2 regions of the Enterobacter vonholyi genome follow, and region 2 is predicted to be linked to the other one. Evidence: predicted binding sites of a transcription regulator. Region 2 holds the regulator's gene; the other holds the start of a gene.

Region 1 (8,213 bases), 360 kb from region 2:
CGCGGTGGCGCGCATCATGATGCCAACGTCTTACGTTCGCCTCTCAGCGGGTCGCGAGCAGATGAACGAGCAGACCCAGGCCATGTGCTTTATGGCCGGAGCCAACTCCATCTTCTACGGCTGCAAGCTGCTGACCACGCCGAACCCGGAAGAGGATAAAGACGTTCAGCTGTTCCGCAAGCTGGGGTTGAACCCGCATCAGACCGAAGTGCTGACGGGCGATAACGAGCAACAGCAGCAGCTGGAGCAGCAGATTTTCAACGCCGACACCGAACAGTTCTACAACGCGGCAGCCGTATGACCTGGCAGGCACGTATCAACTCTGCGCTCGACGACCGTCGGGCGGCAGAGGCATTTCGCGTTCGCAGGGTGGTGGAAAACGGCGCGGGCCGTTTTCTTACCCGTGAAGGCCAGCGGTTCTGCAATTTCTCCAGCAACGACTATCTCGGGCTGAGCCAGCATCCGGCCATTATCCGCGCCTGGCAGAAGGGCGCGGAGCGGTTTGGCGTGGGCAGCGGCGGATCGGGGCACGTCAGCGGGTACACCACGGCGCATCATGCGCTGGAAGAGGCGCTTGCCGACTGGCTGGGCTACCCGCGCGCGCTGCTGTTTATCTCCGGCTTTGCCGCCAATCAGGCGGTTATTACGGCCCTGATGGGGAAGGACGATCGCATTGTTGCCGATCGCTTAAGCCATGCGTCCCTGCTGGAGGCGGCAAATTTAAGCCCGGCTCAGCTGCGGCGTTTTGCCCATAACGATGCGGGACAGCTCGCAGCGCTGCTGGATAAACCCTGCGAAGGACAACAGCTGGCTGTCACCGAAGGAGTGTTCAGCATGGACGGCGACAGCGCGCCGCTTGCCGCGCTGCACGAGGCCGCAAAGCGACAGAATGCCTGGCTGCTGGTGGACGATGCCCACGGCACCGGCGTGATGGGCGACGAAGGGCGTGGAAGCGCGTATCAGCAAAACGTGAAGCCTGAACTGCTGATTGTCACCTTTGGCAAGGGCTTTGGCGTTAGCGGTGCCGCCGTGCTGTGCAGCGAATCCGTCGCCGACTATCTGCTGCAGTTTGCCCGACACCTGATCTACAGCACCAGCATGCCCCCGGCGCAGGCCGTTGCGCTGTCTGCGTCGCTGGCTGTGATACGCGGCGCGGAAGGGGATGAATGTCGCCAGCGGCTGGCAGAGCATGTTGCCCGCTTCCGTCAGGGATTAGCGGCGCTGCCTTTCCACAGTCCCGATTCGCAGAGCGCTATCCAGCCGGTGATTGTCGGAGAAAACGGCCGCGCGCTGGCGCTGGCACAGGCGCTGCGCCAGCGCGGCATGTGGGTCACCGCCATCCGCCCGCCAACCGTCCCACCGGGCACGGCGCGTCTGCGCTTAACCCTGACGGCGGCGCATGAACGACAGGATATTGAGACGTTGCTGGAGGCGCTCCATGATGCCGGTGAATAAGCAGGCCATCGCGGCGGCATTTGGCCGCGCCGCGCAGAGCTATTCGCAGCACGATGAGCTGCAGCGTCTGAGCGCGCAGGGGCTTCTGGCCGCGCTTGGCGAGAACCGTTTTCCACAGGTGCTGGACGCCGGCTGTGGTCCCGGCAGCAACAGCCGCTACTGGCGCGGGGCGGGAAGCCAGGTGACGGCTATCGATCTCTCAGCCCAGATGCTTGAAGAGGCGCGCCAGCAGCAGGCGGCGCATCGCTATCTGCTGGCCGATATCGAGGCGATCCCGCTGGCGGACGCGCAGTTTGATCTGGTCTGGAGCCATCTGGCGGTTCAGTGGTGCAGCAGCCTGCCGCAGGCCTTGCGCGAGCTTTATCGCGTCGCGCGACCGGGCGGGAAGGTGGCGTTTACCACCCTGCTGGAAAGTTCGCTGCCGGAGCTGAATCAGGCCTGGCAGGCAGTCGATGAACAGCCGCACGCTAACCGGTTTTTATCGCATGAGCAGGTGACGCAGGCGCTGGCAGGCTGGCGCGCTCGCAGCGTAGTGCAGACCATCACGCTCAATTTTAGCGATGCGTTCAGCGCCATGCGTTCGCTGAAGGGCATAGGCGCCACGCACCTGCATACCGGACGCGAGAAAAAACCGCTCACCCGCGGTCAGCTGCAGCGCCTTGAGCTGGCCTGGCCGCAGCAGCGGGGTCAATTCCCGCTCTCCTATCAACTTTTTCATGGGATTATCGAACGTGACTGAACGTTATTTTGTCACCGGCACGGACACAGAAGTGGGTAAAACGGTGGCCAGCTCGGCGCTGCTGCAGGCGGCACGGATGCTCGGGAAAAACACCGCCGGATATAAGCCAGTGGCGTCCGGCAGCGAGATGACGGCGGAAGGGTTACGCAACACCGACGCGCTGGCGCTCCAGCGTAACAGCACCCTTGAACTCGCCTATTCCGCGGTGAATCCGTACACCTTTGCCGAGCCGACCTCGCCGCACATTATCAGCGCCGATGAAGGTCGTCCGATTGATTTCGCCGTGCTGTCCGCCGGATTGTGGACGCTGGAAAATCAGGCCGACTGGGTGCTGGTGGAAGGGGCTGGCGGCTGGTTTACGCCGCTTTCGGACACGCAGACGTTTGCCGACTGGGTGAAGTCCGAGCAGCTTCCGGTCATTCTGGTCGTCGGCGTCAAGCTGGGATGCATCAATCACGCCATGTTGACCGCGCAGGCCGTACAGCAGGCCGGACTGCGTCTGGCGGGCTGGATAGCCAACGACGTGGTTGCGCCGGGTAAACGCCATCAGGAGTATCTGGCGACGCTCAGGCGCGTCCTTCCCGCGCCGTGCCTCGGGGAAATCCCCTGGCTTGCTGACGGCGCGGAAAATATCGAAACCGGGCGTTATCTCGATCTCAGCGTCTTGCTTCCCGCGACATCCAGTGCGCGATAAGCTCGTCATCCAGTTCGTTAACGTGGCCCTGCGCCACGTTACGCCCGCGATAGAGCATACAGAAACGGTCAGCCACCCGGCGGATAAACGACAGCTGCTGCTCCGTTAACAGCACCGTCATACCTAACTCCCGATTTAAGCGCACCAGAAGCTGCCCCAGCTTCTGGGCGAAGCTGTGTCCTGCGCCGTGCAGGGGCTCATCGAGGATCAGCAGGGGAGGACGGTTCACCAGCGCATTAGCCAGCGCCAGCTGATACTGGTCGTCCGGAGAGAGCGTGTTGGCGCGGGTCTGTCGCACCCCATAGAGCGCCGGAAACAGGTCGTAAACGTCATTTTTTGCGTTCGGGTTAGGTTTCCCCGTCGCGCGCATGGCGATATGCAGGTTCTCCTCAATCGTTAGCTGCGAAAAGATCCGCCTGTCCTGCGAGACATAGCCAATCTCCGGGCCGGAACGCTGTTCTGGCGGCGGGTTTAGCAAATCACGCGGCGGCGCGCCCGCCTCATACCAGATGATGCTGCCGCTTTCGACAGGCACCTTCCCGGCGATGCAATTCATTAGGGTGGTTTTCCCCATGCCCGGCAGGCCAACGACGCCTGTACACATCCCTTGCGGAAAATCTAAATCCACGTTCCATAGCGTATGTTGACTTCCGTAAAACTGATTCACAGCACGCAGACTCAACATCTTTCTCTCCTTAAAAATGTGTGTAGGTGAGGCTCGCTGTTGATTCTGCAAAACCCCTGCCATAAAGCGGAAAGTGATTAAAAAAGCGACTTTTTTAGGAATAAGTCACCGGAAAGCGGTTTATAAAAAACCGGATTGCACATTGACGGTGCCGCCGGTAATGAGTTGTGGTGCAGAACCCGAAATGATGAAAATGTGAGCAAGATCCCATCGATTGGTTATGAATGACGCAACTGTTAATCAGCAAAAAATAGCTATAAAAATTTTTTGTCGCCGTCTCGTGGGAAAATCCGGGAATTTGCAGAGCGCCAGTCTGTATGGGCTGGAAGCAGTTATCCACTATTCCTGTGGATAACCATGTGCATTAGAGTTAGAAAACACGCGATAAGCGAGAGAAGACGCGGCTTTCGCCCAAATTGACGCGAAACGCGGCTTTAGAAAATATCGTTTATTTTTTAATTGCTTAGATAAAAGCAATTCCCGTCATGAAAGTGTCACCGGTTGCCATAAAACTATCATTACCTGGCTTGACAAATGTTAAAAAAGAAAAAGTTCTGGGGATAACCTGACCTGACTGGTGTTTTATGTTGCCACTGTCCAAATTTTGGCCGCTATCGCGCTAATCATTCAGGCGCTATGCTAAATATCCTGACATGCTACTGGTTTTTCATCCAGTGTTTTTTACTGGCATTCCTGGCAACAAGGAGTAAAATTACACACCTGCCGCTTATAACGTCATCAGGTTGTCGCCCATGAGTAAACCGTTCAAATTGAATTCTGCTTTCCGTCCATCAGGCGATCAGCCTGAGGCGATCCGTCGTCTGGAAGAGGGGCTGGAAGATGGGCTGGCGCACCAGACGCTGCTGGGGGTAACCGGCTCGGGTAAAACGTTCACCATCGCCAACGTGATTGCGGATCTTCAGCGCCCAACGATGGTGCTGGCACCCAATAAAACCCTGGCGGCGCAGCTATACGGCGAAATGAAAGAGTTCTTCCCGGAAAACGCGGTGGAGTATTTCGTCTCCTACTACGATTACTACCAGCCTGAAGCCTATGTGCCGAGCTCTGACACCTTCATTGAGAAAGATGCCTCGGTGAACGAACACATCGAGCAGATGCGACTGTCGGCCACAAAGGCGCTTCTGGAGCGTCGTGATGTGGTGGTCGTTGCCTCGGTTTCCGCGATCTACGGTCTTGGCGATCCGGATCTCTATCTCAAGATGATGCTGCACCTGACGCAGGGGATGATCATCGACCAGCGTGCGATTTTGCGTCGTCTGGCGGAGCTGCAGTACACCCGCAACGATCAGGCCTTCCAGCGCGGCACCTTCCGCGTGCGCGGCGAAGTGATCGACATCTTCCCGGCAGAATCGGACGATATGGCGCTGCGCGTCGAGCTGTTTGACGAGGAGGTCGAGCGCCTGTCGCTCTTCGACCCGCTGACCGGACACGTTGAGTCAGTGATCCAGCGCTTCACCATCTACCCGAAAACGCACTACGTGACGCCGCGCGAGCGTATCGTACAGGCGATGGAAGAGATCAAAGTGGAGCTGGCGGAACGCCGTAAGGTTCTGCTGGCGAACAATAAGCTGCTCGAAGAGCAGCGCCTGAGCCAGCGTACCCAGTTTGACCTTGAGATGATGAACGAGCTGGGCTACTGCTCCGGCATTGAAAACTACTCGCGCTTCCTCTCCGGGCGCGGGCCCGGCGAGCCGCCGCCGACGCTGTTTGATTACCTTCCGGCCGACGGTTTGCTGGTGATCGACGAATCCCACGTCACGATCCCGCAGATCGGCGGGATGTACCGCGGCGACCGGGCGCGTAAAGAGACGCTGGTGGAGTATGGTTTCCGCCTGCCGTCAGCGCTGGATAACCGTCCGATGAAGTTTGAAGAATTTGAGGCGTTGGCGCCGCAAACCATCTACGTCTCGGCCACGCCGGGCAACTACGAGCTGGAAAAATCCGGCGATGAGGTGGTGGACCAGGTGGTGCGTCCGACTGGATTGCTGGACCCGATTATCGAGGTGCGTCCGGTGGCAACGCAGGTGGACGACCTGCTCTCTGAGATCCGCGCCCGTTCCGCCATTAACGAGCGCGTGCTGGTGACCACGCTCACCAAGCGTATGGCGGAAGACCTCACCGAGTATCTCGAAGAGCACGGCGAGAAGGTGCGTTATCTTCACTCGGATATCGATACCGTGGAGCGCATGGAGATCATCCGCGATCTGCGTCTGGGCGAGTTTGACGTGCTGGTAGGGATCAACCTGCTGCGAGAAGGTCTGGATATGCCGGAGGTCTCGCTGGTGGCGATTCTGGACGCGGATAAAGAGGGCTTCCTGCGTTCCGAGCGTTCGCTGATTCAGACCATTGGCCGCGCCGCGCGTAACGTCAACGGTAAAGCGATTCTGTACGGTGACAAAATTACCCCGTCGATGGCGAAAGCGATTGGCGAGACGGAACGCCGCCGCGAGAAACAGCAGCGCTACAACGAAGAACACGGCATTACGCCGCAGGGGCTGAACAAGAAGGTGGTGGATATTCTGGCGTTGGGTCAGAACATTGCCAAAACCAAAGCGAAAGGCCGCGGCAAGGCGCGTTCAGTGGTGGAAGAAGATACCGTCGTGCTGACGCCGAAAGCGCTGCAGCAGAAAATCCACGAGCTGGAAGGGCAGATGATGCAGCACGCGCAGAACCTGGAGTTCGAAGAGGCGGCGCAGATCCGCGACCAGCTTCATCAGCTGCGGGATCTGTTTATCGCGGCATCGTAGGTTGGTTTTGCCCGGTGGCGCAGCGCCACCGGGTTTTATTGTCAGCCCAGCGCCTGAATCGCCTTCTCCAACGCCTCGCGCAGCAGATGGCGATCGTGGCGATATTTGATATCTGAAGCCTCCAGCGGCTCCTGAATCACTACACGATCGCCGATGCCGGACACATCCACCTTCGGCCCAACCACCACGCCGTCAATGATCTTCTTACCGACGTAATGCTCCATCAAGCTGAGTTTATCCGCCAGCGACAGGCTTGCGGCTGCCGGACTCAGCTCACGGCCTAAATTGCCGATGTAAACCATCGGGGCAGGAGTGCGGCGCAGCGCCTGTGCCAGCTCTTTCACCAGCAGAATGGGCATCAGGCTGGTGTAAAAACTGCCCGGACCGATCAGGATAAGATCCGCTTCCCCGATGGCCTCCACCGCTTCTCGCGTGGCGGGCACGCTCGGATAGGTCATCAACTCCGCTGGCGGCAGGAGGAGCTGGTCGATATTCACCTCGCCGTAAACTTCATGCCCTTCGGCGTCGATGGCCATTAAGTCAACCGGTTGTTCAGACATGGGGATCAGGAATGCGTCCACTTTCAGCAGATTACGGATCAAGTTAATGGCTTCCAGAGGCCGTACGCTCAGGTGATCCAATGCCTTTAACATCAGATTTCCAAGGTTATGCCCGGAAAGTTCGCCATTGCCGCCAAAACGGTACTCAAACATCGCCGATGCGACGCTCGGCTCGGTAATTAACTGGTTCAGGCAGTTGCGCATATCTCCCCAGGCAATGCCGCCTTCGGCACGACGAATGCGCCCGGTTGAGCCGCCGTTATCGGTGGTAGTCACTATCCCTGTCAGCCTTGAGCCGAGTGACGATAAAGAGGACATAACCCGGCCTAAGCCGTGTCCTCCGCCAAGAGCGACCACTCGGTCAAGATCCGCAAAAGTGCGATTGCGCATACGTATTCCTTATCACGTTCGATCGCGTAACAGTAACCTAACTACCCCTAAAAGACGATGCCTCACCCGATGCAAAATGACGTATATCAATGTGAAAATGCGGTTTTTAGGTATTCTGTAGCGAAAATGCAGGATTGATTCGCTATATACGTAATTATATAGCGAGAAGCGACAATGGCGCCGTGAGAATTTCCGCGCTACTATCGCCCTAACCACGTTTTCAAAAATGAAAACATACACTCTAGCCCTTGTGCCTGTGTCGAAAGATATGGCGCTCTGGCCGTGGCGAATTTGCCACCAGGGTACAGAAAGAAATGACTGTGCCTCCCGATCTGGAAAGGTGTACATGGCTTCACAACTTACTGATGCTTTCGCGCGTAAGTTTTATTACTTACGTCTGTCGATTACCGATGTGTGCAACTTCCGTTGCACCTACTGCCTGCCCGACGGCTACAAACCGGGCAGCGTTACCAATAACGGCTTTCTCTCCGTGGATGAAGTGCGCCGCGTTACGCGCGCCTTCTCTGAGCTCGGCACCGAAAAAGTTCGCCTTACCGGCGGTGAACCCTCGCTGCGCCGCGATTTCCCCGACATCATTGCCGCCGTGCGTGAAAACGAACGTATCCGCCAGATTGCGGTGACCACCAACGGTTACCGTATGGCGCGCGACGTGGCCACCTGGCGCGATGCGGGCTTAACCGCCATTAACGTCAGCGTGGACAGTCTGGATGCCCGCCAGTTCCACGCCATTACCGGCCAGGATAAATTCCAGCAGGTCATGGACGGTATCGATGCGGCATTTGCGGCCGGCTTCGAAAAAGTCAAAGTCAACACGGTGCTGATGCGTGATGTAAATCATCACCAGCTCGATACCTTCCTGGCGTGGATCAAAACCCGCCCCATTCAGCTGCGTTTTATTGAA
Region 2 (8,213 bases):
CGTCAGGATGCCGCCAAAGGCTGAAGGCTGTTTTGCCGCTGGCGCAGGCGCCAGAGCGGGTTCTGCCACCGCTGCGGGAATATCGGGTCGCCAGGGGTCGACAGGCGCGGGAGCGTCCTCCACCACTGGCGCGGTAATTGCCTCCGGCGCGGCGGTCTGCACCGGTTCCGACGCGTTCTGAGGCACGCCGCGCTGCTCAAGCGCCTCTATGCGCTGGCGCAGCAGGGCTATCTCCTGCCGCGCTGCCGTACTTCGGTTAAACCCGATAACCGCAAGCACGGGCGCAACCAGCAGCGCAAAAACCAGGAATAAACAGCCAAGGATGTAAAGCTCGTCCATGTTTCCACCTTCACCGTAAACGATCTGTTAAGATTGACACAAATCGTTGCATTTGCGCCATCTTAAAAGGTGGAAACATTAGCGCATTAGCTGCCGAACCAGATCGTCGCGGATATCGCAGGCAGCGCCAGCACGCCGTCCTGAATCGTGGCCTTGCCCTCTTTACTCTTCCACGCTGCCACCTTCAGCAGCGGCGAATCATCCAGCACCACTTCGCAGGCCTCGCCCCGGTTTATCGCCACCAGCACGCGCTGCTGGTTATAGATGCGAGCAAACACCACCACGTTATCGTGGGCGTACACCACCTGACAGCCGCCATAGCGCAGGGCGAGACTCTGCTTACGCAGCTTCGCCAGGCGCTGATACAGGCTGAACAGCACCTTGTCCTGTTTCGCTGGCTCCCAGGGGAAAGTTTTGCGGCAGAACGGATCGTTGTTGCCGTCCAGCCCCACCTCGTCTCCGTAGTAGATACACGGCACGCCCGGCCAGGTAAAGAGCCAGGTCACCGCCAGCGGCAGACGCGCAACATCCTTGCCGAGCAGGGATTTAAAGCGCGCGGTGTCGTGACTATCGAGCTGGTTAAACATCCGCAGCTGCTGCTGATGCGACAGCCCGGCGCGGTAGTTCTCCATCCACGCCATGCAGGTTTCCGCGTCGATATGATTTGGATCGTAGGAGATATCGGTGTTGGCGAGGAATCCCCACAGCGGGAAGGTAAAGCCGCGATAGTTCATCGCCGCATCTTCCGCATCATTCTGCAACCACTGGCGCGCGTCACCAAAGTGCTCGCCAAAAACGAACGCCTCCGGCTGAGCCGCTTTCGCCGAGCGCGTGATCCCGGCGACGTGCTGAAGGTTATTCCGCGCTCCGCCCGCTTCACCGAGCATATGCACCACGTCCAGGCGCCAGCCGTCCATATTCCATGGTGCCTTCAGCCAGTGGCGCACGATGCTGTCTTCCCCGCCGTAAATCTCGTTCACCAGAGACGGCGACTGGAAATCCAGCTTCGGCAGGCTTGGGTAACCCAGCCAGTCCAGCGCACGCCCCTCCTCGTTAAAGCTGTACCAGTCGCGCTGCGGCGAGTCCGGGTTATGACATGCCCCGTCCATCGACTGGTTATGCCGGTCAAACCACGTATGCGAATCTCCGCTGTGGTTGAACACGCCGTCCAGAATCAGGCGCATGCCTTCGTTTTGGGTGTTCCTACGCAGGCGCAGCAGCGCCTCGTCACCGCCAAACTGCGCGTCAACGTGGCGATAATCTTCGGTATCGTATTTGTGTACGCTCGGGGCTTTAAACACCGGGTTGAGATACAGCGCCGTCACGCCGAGTTTTTTCAGGTACGGCAGCTTTTCGCTGATGCCGTCGAGATCGCCGCCGTAGAAGGTCGATCCGCCCGCCTGCGCGGTTAATGGCTCGTCCCACGCTTTCAGAATAATGTCATGACCCGCCGCATGGTGGTGATAGATCTTATCCTGGTCGGCAGTGCGCTTTTCGCTGCGCGCAAAACGGTCCGGGAAAATCTGGTAAAAGACCTGATCGTTAACCCACTGCGGGCCGTTATCCGGGTAATCGACCGCAAACTGTTCCAGCCGTGCGGGCGGGAAACGATTAAATCCCTGCGGGGTAAACCACAGCTGGCGGTTGTTCCATAAAAGCTTAAAGCTGTAACGGCGGCGCGGCTGCCCGCTGCGCAGGTCGATATTCGCCCGCCAGGCCGTGATGCCAGGCTGCGGCTGGCTGCGCAGCTTGTGCATTTTCAACCCGGTCTCTTCGTTATCGATTTCGGCGCGGAGCGTCACGCGTTCAGGCTGATTTTCCCCCGCCAGCCAGAGCGTAATCACAAGGTTGTCTTTGTTTTGCTTAACAAATGGGGCAACCGGAAGGTGCCAGGCGTTTAACATCACGAATCCCCTTTGATGAAATTGACGTCACCTTGCCACAGGGTGGTTAAGGATAGCTCACCATGATGGGATTTATTGGGGGAGGAGGACGGGGGAGGAGGCACCAGTGCAGCCGGATGCCCTCACCCCAACCCTCTCCCACAAGGAGAGGGAGAAAAAAAGATTACTGCGCTTCCGCCAGCTGACGGTCGCGGCGGCATTTAAACACCCAGCCCACCAGCAGCAGCACAATCCACGCGCAGCCCACGTACAGTGAAATGCGGGTGTCCGGATGGTAGCCAATCAGGCCAATGATAAACACCAGGAAGATCAGCCCCACGACGGTCGTCGCAACGCCGCCCGGTACTTTGAACTTCAGCGCTTTCGCCTCATCCGGCGACAGGCGACGGCGGAAGGCAATCTGCGACAGCAGGATCATGATCCACACCCAGACGGTTGCGAAGGTCGCCAGGGATGCAATCACCAGGAAGACGTTCTCCGGCATGATGTAGTTCAGGTAAACCGAGAACAGCAGCGCCACGGTCATCACCACGACGGTCACCCACGGCGTGCCGCGGCGTGAGGTTTTGGCGAACACCTTCGGCGCACTGCCCTGCTCCGCCATGCCGTGCAGCATACGGCCTACGCCAAAGACGTCACTGTTAATCGCCGAAAGCGACGCGGTCAGCACCACAAAGTTCAGAATGCTGGCCGCAAACGCAATGCCCATATGCTGGAAGGTCAGGACAAACGGGCTACCGTTGGTGCCTACCTGATTCCACGGGTAAATGGACATGATCACGAACAGCGTACCCACGTAGAACACCAGAATACGCATCGGCACAGAGTTGATGGCGCGCGGAATGGATTTCTCCGGATCTTTCGCTTCCCCGGCGGTGATACCGATAATCTCGATACCGCCGTAGGCGAACATCACCATCTGCAGCGACATCACCATCCCGAGCCAGCCGTTGCTGAAGAAGCCGCCGTTGCTCCAGAGGTTGTGGATCCCGGTCGGCTGCCCGCCGTTGCCAATCCCCCAGATAATAATCCCGAAACCGGCCACAATCATGATGATGATGGTCGCGACCTTGAAGAAGGAGAACCAGAACTCCAGCTCGCCGAACACCTTCACGCTCATCAGGTTGACGGCGCAAATGATCAGCACCACGCTCAGCACCCAAATCCAGTGCGGTACCGCCGGGAACCAGACGCCCATGTAGATGCCAAACGCCGTCACGTCGGCAATCGCAACAATCAGGATTTCGAAGCAGTAGGTCCAGCCGGTGATAAACCCGGCCAGCGGGCCGAGGTTTTCCTGCGCGTAGCGGGAGAATGAGCTGGCGGAGGGGTTGTGAACCGACATTTCGCCGAGGGCGCGCATGATGATATACGCCGCCACGCCGCCGATAATGTACGCCAGCAGAACGCTAGGACCGGCCATTTTGATGGCATCTGCCGAGCCATAAAAAAGACCGGTGCCGATAGCAGAGCCCAGCGCCATAAAGCGGATGTGGCGCGTGCTCAATCCACGTTTAAGTTTGTTAGTGCTTTCCATTTAAATCTTGCCATTCAACACGAAAAAAACAAAAAACCACGGGGCCTTAAGCCCCGTGGTTAAACAGTTTGTTGCCGTTGATTAATGAGCGTTCGATGCGACCTGACGCCCTGCAGCACGGTCCCAGATAATCGCCAGAACCAGTGCAACAACGGTAGGCATCAACCAGGCCAGACCCTGCTCGGACAGCGGCAGACGCTGTGTCCATGCCGGCAGTATGTGCGCGAAAGCTGATGCTTTAATCCCGTCAAGGATACCAAAAATCAGGCTGATAAACATGGCTGGCGCAATAATTCGTGAAGAGTTGTTCCACCACGGACGAGTAAAGCTCAGCACTACCAGTACGATGCACGGCGGATAAATCGCCGTCAACACCGGAATAGAGACCTGAATCAGGTGGCTCAGACCGAGGTTAGACACCGCCATGGAGAAGATACCGAGGATAAACACCAGGGTGCGGTAAGAAAGCGGCAGATACTGTGCAAAGAACTCTGCGCAGGCGCAGGTCAGGCCAACCGCGGTAACCAGACAGGCCAGGAAGATCAGCGCTGCCAGCAGCATACTGCCCGCACCGCCGAAGGTGTGCTGCACGTAGGCGTGAAGGATAGCCGCACCGTTGGCGTTCTGCTCAACCAGCATGGCGCTATCGGAACCCAGACGGAACAGCGCCAGATACAGCAGGGTCAGCCCCACACCAGCCATCAGGCCGGCCCAGATGGTGTAGCGGGTCAGCAGACGCGCTTCGGTCACACCGCGGGAACGCGCGGCGTTAACGATAACGATACCAAACACCATCGCGCCTAGCGTATCCATCGTCAGGTAGCCGTTCACGAAGCCGTTAGAGAACGCGGCATTTTTATAGGCGTCCATCGCGTCGCTAATCGGGCCGGCGGGCCAGACGATGGCCGCTACCGCCAGAACAATCAGCGCCACAATTTTCAGCGGAGCCAGGAAGTTACCCACGGTATCCAGCAGCTTGCCCGGATAGAGGGAAACCAGAATCACGATCGCGAAGTAGATCAGGCTGTAGATAAACAGCGGCATCGCGCCGTCACCGGTCAGGGGAGCAATACCCACTTCGAAGGACACGGTTGCCGTACGCGGGGTCGCAAACAGCGGGCCAACGGCGAGATAGCAGACGGTTGCCAGCAGAACGCCCGCCACTTTGCCAATCGGGGTGCTGAGGCTATCAACACCGCCGCCGACTTTCGCCAGCGCGATGACGGTCAGCACCGGCAGACCCACGGCAGTAATCAGGAAACCAAACGCGGCGGTCCAGACGTGTTCACCCGCCTGTAAGCCAACCATTGGAGGGAAAATGATGTTGCCTGCGCCAACGAACAGCGCAAATGTCATAAAGCCCAGCGCGATGATGTCACGCGATTTTAAGTGATGGGTCATAAAACCTTACTGCCTGTGGATGTGGTGTTGAAAACATTGAGATTTTCGATATCCCTCACGGGACGATACAGCCGAAAATTTGCTCAATTTCAGCGGGAAATGCTCCCGTCCTGGCGTGGAGAAGAATAGTTTTTCGATTTACCACGCAAATACAGTCGGTCTGACAGTATCTGGGGCGCAATTTAAACGCTTATAACGTTTAAAGGCAAGGTGGAATCGCAAAACCAGAACAATATGCCAGCATGAAAACACGCACCAGCACAATACGCTGTTTATAAGAAAAACCCATGGCTAATCATGCGAACAAAAAACAGCCAGCCGTATAAAATTCATCCGCGTTTCGCTTGACTGCAAAGCAAACGGGCCAGCGATGGCTGACCCGTGGAAAGGTAAAATGACACGCCCGCCGTCAGGCGATCTTTTTGGCAATTAATCGTTCCGGAATAACGAAACTGAAGCGGGTTCCTTTACCCAGCGTACTCTGAATATCGAGACGGCTTTCATGGTGATTCACCGCGTGTTTCACAATTGCCAGCCCCAGGCCGCTTCCGCCCGTCTGGCGCGATCGCGCTTTATCCACACGGTAGAAGCGCTCGGTCAGACGCGGAATATGCTCCGGCGCAATCCCCGGCCCGTTGTCCTCCACGCTAAACTCGGCCCCCGTTGGGGTATGGTGCCAGCGCACCACGATATCCGTCCCCTCCGGCGTATGATTCACCGCGTTATACACCAGGTTGGAAATGGCGCTGCGCAGCTCATCTTCGCTGCCCAGCACCTTCAGCGTGTTGTCGACGTCAAAGGTCAGGTGATGCTTTTTGTGGCTTAACGTCTGCGCTTCACGCTCCACGACCCGCAGCATCATCGGGACATCAATGGTGTCATTTAGCGCGAGCGTTGGCGCCGCTTCAATCTTCGAGAGCGTCAGCAGCTGCTTCACCAGGCCTTCCATCCGGTGCGTTTGCTCGCGCATGGTGTGCAGCGCTTTTTCACGCGGCGCACCTTCCAGCGTTTGCTCCTGCATCATCTCCAGGTAGCCCTGCAGCACGGTCAACGGGGTTCGCAGTTCGTGGCTGACGTTGGCGAAGAAGTTGCGACGCGCCCCTTCCAGCTGGTGCATCTGGGTAACATCGCGCGCCACCATCAGCCACTGCTTATCGCTGTAGGGCATCACGCGTATTTCCAGATGGCGGCCATTATTGAGCTTCAGATTGTGCGGACGGGTGAAATCACGCTTTTTCAGATACAGCGTGAACTCGGGATAGCGCAGAAGGTTGAGGATATTCTGGCCATTGTCATCCGGCCAGCGCAGGCCCAGCAGCTGCTGCGCCAGGCCGTTACACCAGAAGATCGTCCCTTCTTCGGTGGTCAGGATCACGGCATCCGGCAGCGATTCTGCACCGCTGCGAAAACGCTTAATCAGGCTTCCCAGCTCGCGGCGACGCTTTTTATTACGCATCTGCATCTGATGCAGACCGTAAAGCAGCGGCTCCCAGCTGCCGCTTCCCGGCGGCGGCGTCATGCTTCGGTCAACCCACAGCCACCAGGAGAGGCGCAGCAGATTCCAGAAATGCCAGATCAACAGCCCGGTGACCGACGCCAGCAGAAACCACGGCAGGTGTCCAAGAAAGGCCCCCAGAATGAAGGCCGGAATACAGCATAAGATCAGTTCAAAGACGAGCCTTTTCCATGACAGACGTTCCAGCACGCGTCATACTCCTGTCATTGTTCAGAAACGGGTAGAAAAACGATAACCCGTGCCGCGGACCGTCTGCACCATGCGATCGTGGCCGCTCAATTCCAGTGCTTTTCGCAGGCGGCGAATATGTACATCAACCGTCCGGTCTTCGACATACACGTTAGTTCCCCAGACGTTATTCAGCAACTGCTCGCGGCTGTAAACGCGCTCCGGGTGGGTCATAAAGAAGTGCAGGAGTTTAAATTCGGTAGGCCCCATGTCGAGGGGATTTTCACCGGTCATCACACGGTGAGAAGTAGGATCAAGGCTCAGCCCCTGCATTTCGATCACCTCTTCCACCGCCATCGGCGAAATACGGCGCATCACGGCTTTAATGCGAGCCACCAGCTCTTTTGGGGAGAACGGTTTAGTAATGTAATCGTCCGCACCGGTCTCCAGACCGCGCACGCGATCCTCTTCTTCTCCGCGCGCCGTGAGCATCACAACCGGGATATCGCGGGTCAGCGCTTCACGCTTCAGGTGTTTGATAAACTGCAGTCCGGAGCCGCCGGGCAACATCCAGTCCAGCAGAATCAGATCGGGCCAGGGTTCATTCAGCTGGTTCACTGCGCTGTCATAATCTTCCGCTTCAACCGGCTGGAAGCCGTTTTGCTCGAGCACGAAGCACACCATTTCACGAATTGGAGCTTCATCTTCTACGACCAGAATACGTCTCGCCATACTTTGCCCTGTCTTATCTTATTTACGTTACAAGTTTGTAATTCGGCGCCATTATGCGTCAGATTTATGACAGATTTATGAAAAACAGTACCACTATAAATGGCAAACTGTTGTTTTATTACAGCGGTTATTTTCCCTTCTCTGAACGTTTATAATCCTGCTTTCTCTTTTTTGCCACGGATCAGCTATGCGCATACTACACACCTCGGACTGGCATCTGGGTCAAAATTTTTACAGCAAAAGCCGTGCGGCTGAACATGAAGCGTTCCTGGGCTGGCTGCTGGAAACGGCCCGGACGCATGAGGTGGACGCGATTATCGTGGCGGGAGATATTTTTGATACCGGCTCGCCGCCGAGCTACGCGCGCGAGCTGTACAACCGCTTCGTGGTGAATTTGCAGCAAACAGGGTGTCATCTGGTGATTGTCGCCGGCAACCACGATTCCGTCGCAACGCTGAATGAATCCCGCGACATCCTGGCGTTTCTCAATACCACCGTCGTCGCCAGCGCCGGGCACGCCCCGCAGATCCTGAAAAAACGCGACGGGTCGCCGGGGGCGGTGCTGTGTCCGATACCGTTTTTACGTCCGCGCGACATCGTGCAAAGCCAGGCGGGG

The links. The regulator PhoB, encoded in region 2, activates phosphate uptake and scavenging genes when phosphate is short. The targets are predictions, from matches to a motif close to CTGTCATAAAACTGNCNNAT.
Region 1: the regulator PhoB is predicted to act here: its motif matches at 4,075-4,094, upstream of uvrB (excinuclease ABC subunit UvrB).

What each region holds. Positions count from the first base shown of each region.
Region 1 is NZ_CP162152.1:1,341,249-1,349,461, forward strand. Features, by position in the region: gene bioB (biotin synthase BioB) at 1-301, shown strand, start outside; gene bioF (8-amino-7-oxononanoate synthase) at 298-1,455, shown strand; gene bioC (malonyl-ACP O-methyltransferase BioC) at 1,439-2,194, shown strand; gene bioD (dethiobiotin synthase) at 2,187-2,888, shown strand; gene AB3N39_RS06340 (ABC transporter ATP-binding protein) at 2,851-3,573, opposite strand; gene uvrB (excinuclease ABC subunit UvrB) at 4,326-6,341, shown strand; gene yvcK (uridine diphosphate-N-acetylglucosamine-binding protein YvcK) at 6,383-7,291, opposite strand; molybdenum cofactor riboswitch at 7,517-7,650, shown strand; gene moaA (GTP 3',8-cyclase MoaA) at 7,638-8,213, shown strand, end outside.
Region 2 is NZ_CP162152.1:976,564-984,776, reverse strand. Features, by position in the region: gene AB3N39_RS04600 (DUF2339 domain-containing protein) at 1-339, opposite strand, end outside; gene malZ (maltodextrin glucosidase) at 426-2,243, opposite strand; gene proY (proline-specific permease ProY) at 2,407-3,780, opposite strand; gene brnQ (branched-chain amino acid transporter carrier protein BrnQ) at 3,862-5,181, opposite strand; gene phoR (phosphate regulon sensor histidine kinase PhoR) at 5,591-6,886, opposite strand; gene phoB (phosphate response regulator transcription factor PhoB) at 6,908-7,597, opposite strand; gene sbcD (exonuclease subunit SbcD) at 7,785-8,213, shown strand, end outside.